DNA from 3 places in the Streptomyces sp. NPDC090798 genome. Region 3 is predicted to be linked to each of the others. Evidence: riboswitches for the same ligand, from Rfam matches in the RefSeq annotation. Region 3 holds a riboswitch; each other region holds the start of a gene.
The links. A riboswitch is a leader RNA that binds a small molecule or an ion and turns the genes downstream of it on or off. The one in region 3 is predicted to bind S-adenosylmethionine.
Positions count from the first base shown of each region.

Region 1: it holds a riboswitch for S-adenosylmethionine, as region 3 does, so the genes downstream of both, ACIQTP_RS07235 (putative leader peptide) here and thrC (threonine synthase) in region 3, are expected to answer to the same signal.
Region 2: it holds a riboswitch for S-adenosylmethionine, as region 3 does, so the genes downstream of both, ACIQTP_RS19250 (aminotransferase class V-fold PLP-dependent enzyme) here and thrC (threonine synthase) in region 3, are expected to answer to the same signal.

Region 1 covers NZ_JBIVXA010000002.1:664,279-666,534, forward strand. The annotation lists gene ACIQTP_RS07230 (amino acid ABC transporter permease) at 1-327, opposite strand, end outside; SAM riboswitch class IV at 793-939, shown strand; gene ACIQTP_RS07235 (putative leader peptide) at 976-1,050, shown strand; gene ACIQTP_RS07240 (glutathione S-transferase C-terminal domain-containing protein) at 1,203-1,892, shown strand; gene ACIQTP_RS07245 (YceI family protein) at 2,034-2,256, opposite strand, start outside.
Region 2 covers NZ_JBIVXA010000008.1:123,862-126,117, forward strand. The annotation lists gene ACIQTP_RS19250 (aminotransferase class V-fold PLP-dependent enzyme) at 1-1,139, opposite strand, end outside; SAM riboswitch class IV at 1,332-1,448, opposite strand; gene trpD (anthranilate phosphoribosyltransferase) at 1,760-2,256, opposite strand, start outside.
Region 3 covers NZ_JBIVXA010000013.1:61,483-63,738, forward strand. The annotation lists gene ACIQTP_RS27280 (glucosyl-3-phosphoglycerate synthase) at 1-848, opposite strand, end outside; SAM riboswitch class I at 1,027-1,174, shown strand; gene thrC (threonine synthase) at 1,192-2,256, shown strand, end outside.

The DNA.
Region 1 (2,256 bases), on a different contig from region 3:
CACCGCGCGCAGCACGGGGCTCCTGGAGAGCCGGGCCAGCGCGAGCAGGATGCCCCCGAGCAGGCCCAACACGGCACTGTAGAGCGTCACTTCGAGGGTGATGAGCAGGCCGTCGAGAATCGTGGGACGCAGAAACCAGTACTGGAACCGGTCCCACTGGAAGAAGGGGTTGGTCGCCAGCCCGTGGACGATCTGGGCGACCACGACGAGCACGACCGCCGAGGCGATCCAGCGGCCGGGGTGGCGCAGGGGCAGCACGCGCTGTGCCGCGGCCGGGCGGGGCTCCGTCGTGCTCAACGGCACGGCGGAGCCCAGGGATTCACTCATGGAGGGCTCCAACGAATGCGGACACACCGCCGCGGCCCGTACGACGGCGGTGCGCGCGGGGACAGACGGATGTCAGGGGGTACGGAGGGGGAGGCTCACCGACAGCACGCCGACAGGGCGGCGGGTGAGGGAGGTCGAGCCGTGCGGACGTTCAATGCCGCGGAAGGCGGAAGCGGTCAGCCCTGACAGAGACGGCGGGCGCCGCGGGAGGGACAACACAGTGCGGTGGCGGGGCAGCCGTGGCGCCGCGAAGCGGTCGTCCCGTCAGCTGCGTACATCGCGTTCACCGTCACCATTCCGCCCCGCTGGGCCTCGAAGGGACCGGAATCGATCCGGTCCGATGCGGCGTAAGTTAGGCATGGCCCCAAACGAATGTCAACGCGCACCGGCCGGAATGACCACGTGGTGAGACCGCGCATATGCCTTCTTGACGGCTCCGCGGACCGCACCGAGACTGACAGGGACGGTCACGATTGTCAGCGCCCGTCGTGCGGGTTCCTCCCGTTCGACGCGGTTATCGGCCCCGGCCCGCTGACAGGCAACCCTTCCACCGCGACGGGGTGCCCCGGGTGACGACCGGGTTCCGCCGGTGCGGCGGGGCAAGCGTGGTCTCGCCTCTCGCGAGCCCCGGACACGGGAGCGATGGGAATGGCCAGGAGGAGCACGAACGGTCTGACCAGGCGCCTGCACATCGATCTGCAGCGGGTCTCCAGCGCGTACTAGTCCATGCGGTTCGTCCAGCGCGTACTGGTCCATGCGGTCCGTCCGGCCAGGCGCGTCCCGCGATCCGGACAGGTCCGTACGTCAGCGCAGTCACTCCGTTCCGCCACCGCCGCCCAACGGGCCGCGGGGGCTTCGACGTTCCCTGGAGAGTCATGCCCAAGACAGTCTCGCTCGCCGCCCCTCGCCCGCACCGCATCCGCAGCCGCATCGGCGTCGGCCTGGCCGGCGGTTTCTACCCGGCGCCGCACCGCTATCAGCTGTACCTCTCCGCGGGCTGTCCGCGTTCGCTGCGCATCTCGGTCACCCTGGAGCTGCTCGGTCTCCACGACTCGGTCGCCACCACGCTGCTGACGCTTCCCGCCGAGACACCTGGCGCGTTCGCCGCACTGCGCGGCGCGTACGAGGCCACCTGGCATCACTACGACGGTCCGCTCACCGCGCCCGCGCTGTGCGACCGTTGGAGCGGACGGATCGTGAGCAACCACACGCCCGACATCCTGCGCGACCTCGCCGGACTGCCGGCCTGTCAGGGCGACGCCCGCCTCCCCCGGCTCAACCCACCGGCCCTCACCGCGGACATCGACGCCTTGCGCGAACTCCTCGACCGCGACGTCACCCCCACCGCGCCGCCGCTTGCGCGCACGACGGCACTCCAGTCGCTGGACCGGCAACTCGCCTCGCACCCCTATGCGTTGGGCGACGAGCTGACGGCCGCGGACGTCGACCTCTGGGTGGCCCTGACCCAACTCGGCCCGACGGAATCCCTCGGCCCGTACGGTCGCCTCCAGGACTACGTACGTCGGCTCGACGCCCACCCGGCCTTCCACGGCAAGGTCCGCTGAGCGCGTACGCCAAAGTCGCCGGGGCCGACAGGGCCGCAGGCCCCGGGCCCCGGGCCCCGGCGCCGCGTCGGCTCAGGCCCTGACGCGGGTGAAGATCAGGCCTTGGCGCGCGTGAAGATCAGGCCTTGGCGCGCGTGAAGATCAGGCCTTGGCGCGCGTGAAGACGAGCGTGCCGGTGACGGTGGTCAGGCCGCGGATCATGCCCATCTGGTTCCAGCCCAGGTCGAACTGGTCGCGGTCCACGGTGAACTCCGTGGTGAGCGTGACGGTGTCGGCGCTCGCCCCGGTCACCCGGCCGGTGACGGGCTGCGGCCGGCTGATGCCGCGCACGGTCAGCTGCCCGTTGATCTCCACGGTGTCGTCC
Region 2 (2,256 bases), on a different contig from region 3:
AGCGGGTGGGCGCAGAAGAGACCGTCCCGCACCCCGATCCCGTACTCGGCGGACAGCGCGGCCGCGAAGTGCGAGCTGTTCCATCCCTCGACGACGAACGAGATGACGCCGACGCGCGGGGCGTCGTCGCCGAACAGCGACAGGACGCGGACCTCGGGCACCTCGGCCAGACCGGCACGGACGGCCCCGATCAGCCGCTCCTCGCGGGCGACGAGCGTGTCGAAACCGGCCTCGGTCAGCGCCTTGCAGGCGGCGGCGATGGAGTAGGCGCCGATCACGTTCGGCGAACCGGCCTCGTGCCGGGCCGCGCTCTCGTGCCACTCCACGTCCACGCCGCCGTCCGCCCGCCGCGTGACCTTGCGGCTGGCGCCGCCGCCCGCGAGGTACGGCTCGGCCTCGCGCAGCCAGTCGGCGCGGCCGGCGAGCACGCCGGAGCCGAACGGCGCGTACAGCTTGTGCCCGGAGAAGGCGACCCAGTCGACGTCGAGGTCCCGCACCGACACCGGGTGGTGCGGGGCGAGCTGGGCGGCGTCCAGGACGATCCGGGCACCGTGCGCGTGCGCGGCGGCGGCCAGCTCGCGCACCGGCCACAGTTCGCCGGTGACGTTCGAGGCGCCGGTGACGCAGACCAGGGCCGGGCCGTAGGGATCGCGGGCGGCGAGGGCCCGCTCCAGGGCCGTGACGGCCTCCTGCGGAGTGCGGGGCGCGTTGAGGTAGGTGACCCGGGCGTCCTTCCACGGCAGCAGCGAGGCGTGGTGTTCCGTCTCGAAGACGAACACCTGGCAGTCGGCCGGAAGGGTGGCGGCGAGCAGGTTGAGGGAGTCGGTGGTGGAGCGGGTGAAGACGACCTGGTCCTCGCCCCGGCAGTCGAGGAACTCCGCGACGGTCCTGCGGGCGTTCTCGAAGAGGTCGGTGGACAGCTGGGAGAGGTACCCGGCGCCGCGGTGCACGCTGCCGTAGTACGGGGCGTACGCGGCGACGTCGTCCCACACCCGCTGGAGGGCGGGGGCGCTGGCGGCGTAGTCGAGCGCGGCGTAGGTGACCTCGCCGCCGGTCACGAGCGGGACGGTGACGTCTCGGCCCAGAACGGGCAGGGGTGCACAAACTGTCTGGTCGGCGGCAGCGGTGGGGACAGACATGGCGAGCTCCTGTGAGAGGCAGGCGGAATCGCTGCGCGGGCCGGGTGCACGGGGGTACGGGTGTGCGACTGCACGGCTCGGCGCAGGGAGGAAAGGCAAAAGGGTGTGCGGAGGCGGGGCTCTACGCCCTATCGCATTCGCTTGCTCACAGAAGGCTCCCTCGAACGACCAGGACCCCTGGGATTCTCGAGGGGTCCGCGCTTGCCGTAGACCTCGCTGCCTACGGCCTGGTCTTCACCCGGGGCACCCCGCCACGGACGGAGGGTTGCCGGACAGCCGGCCGGGGCCTGATGGCTGTCGCTCATGACCTGATACGGCATCCTGCCACAAGATCTTCCGCCCGCAACCCCACTGTCCGCATACCGGGACGCCGGGCCGGGCTCCCACGTTCCTCGCCCCCGCCGCCCCTACCCGTCCCATCCCTACCTGGGGGCTCCGCCCCCAGACCCCCAAAAGATCGCGCAGTTCCCCGCGCCCCTGAAGGAGCACGGGGAACTCGGGGCGCAGCCCCGCACCAGGGGCGCGGGGAACTGCGCGAGCAAGCTCCACCGGACCGCGGACGACTAAGGCCGGGGCGGGCGGGGAGCACGCTCCATCGGCTTGCGGTCGAAGGACCCGGGCTACGACTGGCTCGCTGCCACCCAGCGTTCCAGCGTCCGCTTCGCCGCCCCCGAGTCGATCGCCTCCGCCGCCTTCGCCATGCCGGCGCGGAGCTGGTCCGCGAGTGGTGCGTCGGTCGGGGACAGGGCGACGAGGGCCGCCGCGGAGTTCAGGAGCACAGCATCCCGTACGGGCCCCGTCTCGCCGTTGAGCAGGCGACGGGCGACGTCCGCGTTGTAGGACGCGTCGGCGCCGCGCAGGGCCTCCACGGGGACGAGTTCGAGGCCGACGTCACGCGGGTCGAAGCGCTCCTCGGTGACCTTGCCGTCGCGGACGACCCAGACCCGGGACGTCGCGGTGGTGGTCAGCTCGTCCAGGCCGTCGTCACCGCGGAAGACGAGCGAGGAGTTGCCGCGCTCGGCGAACACGCCCGCCACGATCGGCGCCATGCGCAGGTCCGCGACTCCCACGGCCTGCGCCTTCACCTTCGCCGGGTTCGTCAGCGGCCCCAGCACGT
Region 3 (2,256 bases):
CCCCGTTCGAACTGGGTGAGGGCCGGGCGGATCAGGTGGCCGCGGGCCAGCCGGAGCTGGGCCGTGCGGTAGATCGCGGCGGACATCCGGCCCAGTGCCTGCCCGTCCTGGTGGCGGTGCTTGCGCACGCCCACGTCGACCTGGGCGAGCGCGTCCAGGCCCACCAGGTGCAGGGCGTCGACCAGCATGCCCAGCTCGATCCCGTACCCGACGGGGAAGGGGAGCTGTTCGAGCAGCGAGCGGCGGGCCGCGTACTCCCCGCCGAGCGGCTGCACGAAGCCGGCCAGCTGCGGCCAGTGCATGTTGAGGAGGGGGCGGGCCATGAGTTCGGTGACCCGGCCGCCCTGGCCCGCCGCACCGCCGAGCGGACGGTCGTACATCGCCTTGACGAGGTCCACACCGGGCTCGGTGAGCAGCGGTCCCACGATCCCGGCGACGAAGTCCGAGGAGAACTCCTTCAGGTCCGCGTCGATGAAACAGATGATGTCCCCGCTCGTCACGAGGAGGGAACGCCACAGCACCTCGCCCTTGCCGGGCACGGTCGGGATGCGCGGCAGGATCTCGTCCCGGTGCACCACGCGCGCGCCCGCCGCGGCGGCCACCTCCGAGGTGCGGTCGGTCGAGCCCGAGTCGATGACGACGATCTCGTCGACGAGGGGCACCTGCTGCATCAGGTCGTGGCGGATGATGGCGACGATCTCGCCGACCGTCTCCTCCTCGTTCAGCGCCGGCAGGACGACGCTCACCGAGGAGCCCGTGGCCCGTTTGGCGGACATGAGTTGGTGGAGCGGGCGATCGGTCACGGACCAGGAGCGATTGCTCAGCCAGCGCTCAGTTTCCTTCAGCACAGTCTGCGGCTCCTCACTGTCTGATCACCCGGTGTCTCACGGTGTGATCCATCTCGCGGTTCGGACGACTATCTCAACTGTCCTGGCCTTCGGTTACAGTCTTGAACAACGCGGATGACCATCGCATGTCGTAGATCATTTGCGGACCACCGCACCACCGCACGACACAACCGAATACCGCTCATCCAGAGGGGCAGAGGGATACGGCCCGATGAAGCCCCGGCAACCCTCCAGCTGGTTCCTGTCACATTGATGTGGCGAGGCTCCCGGCTAGGGAAGGTGCCAAATCCGTCTCACGGCGAAGTGCGTCGTGAGGAAGATGAGGAGAAAGGGCCTCGCCTCCATGGCTGCGCAGACTGTTGCAAGTTCGACCGTTGCAAGCACCACGAACCCTGTCGCGGGCGACACCACCACCGTAGTCGGTGTGGATCTCGGACCCGCCGCCGCGCTTTCCTGCCGCGAGTGCGGGCACCGCGTGCCGCTCGGCCCGGTCTTCGCCTGCGAGGAGTGTTTCGGCCCGCTGGAGATCGCGTACGACTTCTCGGCCTACGAAACCGAAGAGCTCCGGGCGCGCATCGAAGCGGGCCCCGCGAACATCTGGCGCTACGCGCCGCTGCTGCCCGTCCCGGCCGACGTCGCCGACAAGCCGAACATCAACCCCGGCTGGACCAAGCTCGTCAAGGCCGACAACCTCGCCCGCGAGCTGGGCGTCGAGGCCGGCAAGCTCTTCGTCAAGGACGACTCCGGCAACCCGACGCACTCCTTCAAGGACCGCGTCGTCGCCCAGGCCATCGAGGCCGCCCGCGCGTTCGACTTCACCACCCTCTCCTGCTCCTCCACCGGCAACCTCGCCGGCGCCGTGGGTGCCGCCGCCGCCCGCGCCGGCTTCCGCTCCTGCGTGTTCATCCCGCACGACCTGGAGCAGGGCAAGGTCGTCATGGCCGCGATCTACGGCGGCGAGCTCGTCGGCATCGAGGGCAACTACGACGACGTGAACCGCTTCTGCTCCGAGCTGATCGGCGACCCGGCCGGCGAGGGCTGGGGCTTCGTCAACGTCAACCTGCGGCCGTACTACGCGGAGGGCTCCAAGACCCTCGCGTACGAGATCTGCGAGCAGCTGGGGTGGAAGCTCCCCGACCAGCTGGTGATCCCCATCGCCTCCGGCTCCCAGCTCACGAAGATCGACAAGGGTCTTCAGGAGCTGATCAAGCTCGGACTGGTCGAGGACAAGCCGTACAAGATCTTCGGCGCCCAGGCCGAGGGCTGCTCGCCGGTGTCCGTCGCCTACAAGGCGGGCCACGACGTCGTACGGCCCCAGAAGCCGAACACCATCGCCAAGTCGCTCGCCATCGGCAACCCGGCCGACGGGCCGTACGTGCTGGACATCGCGCGGCGCACGGGTGGGGCC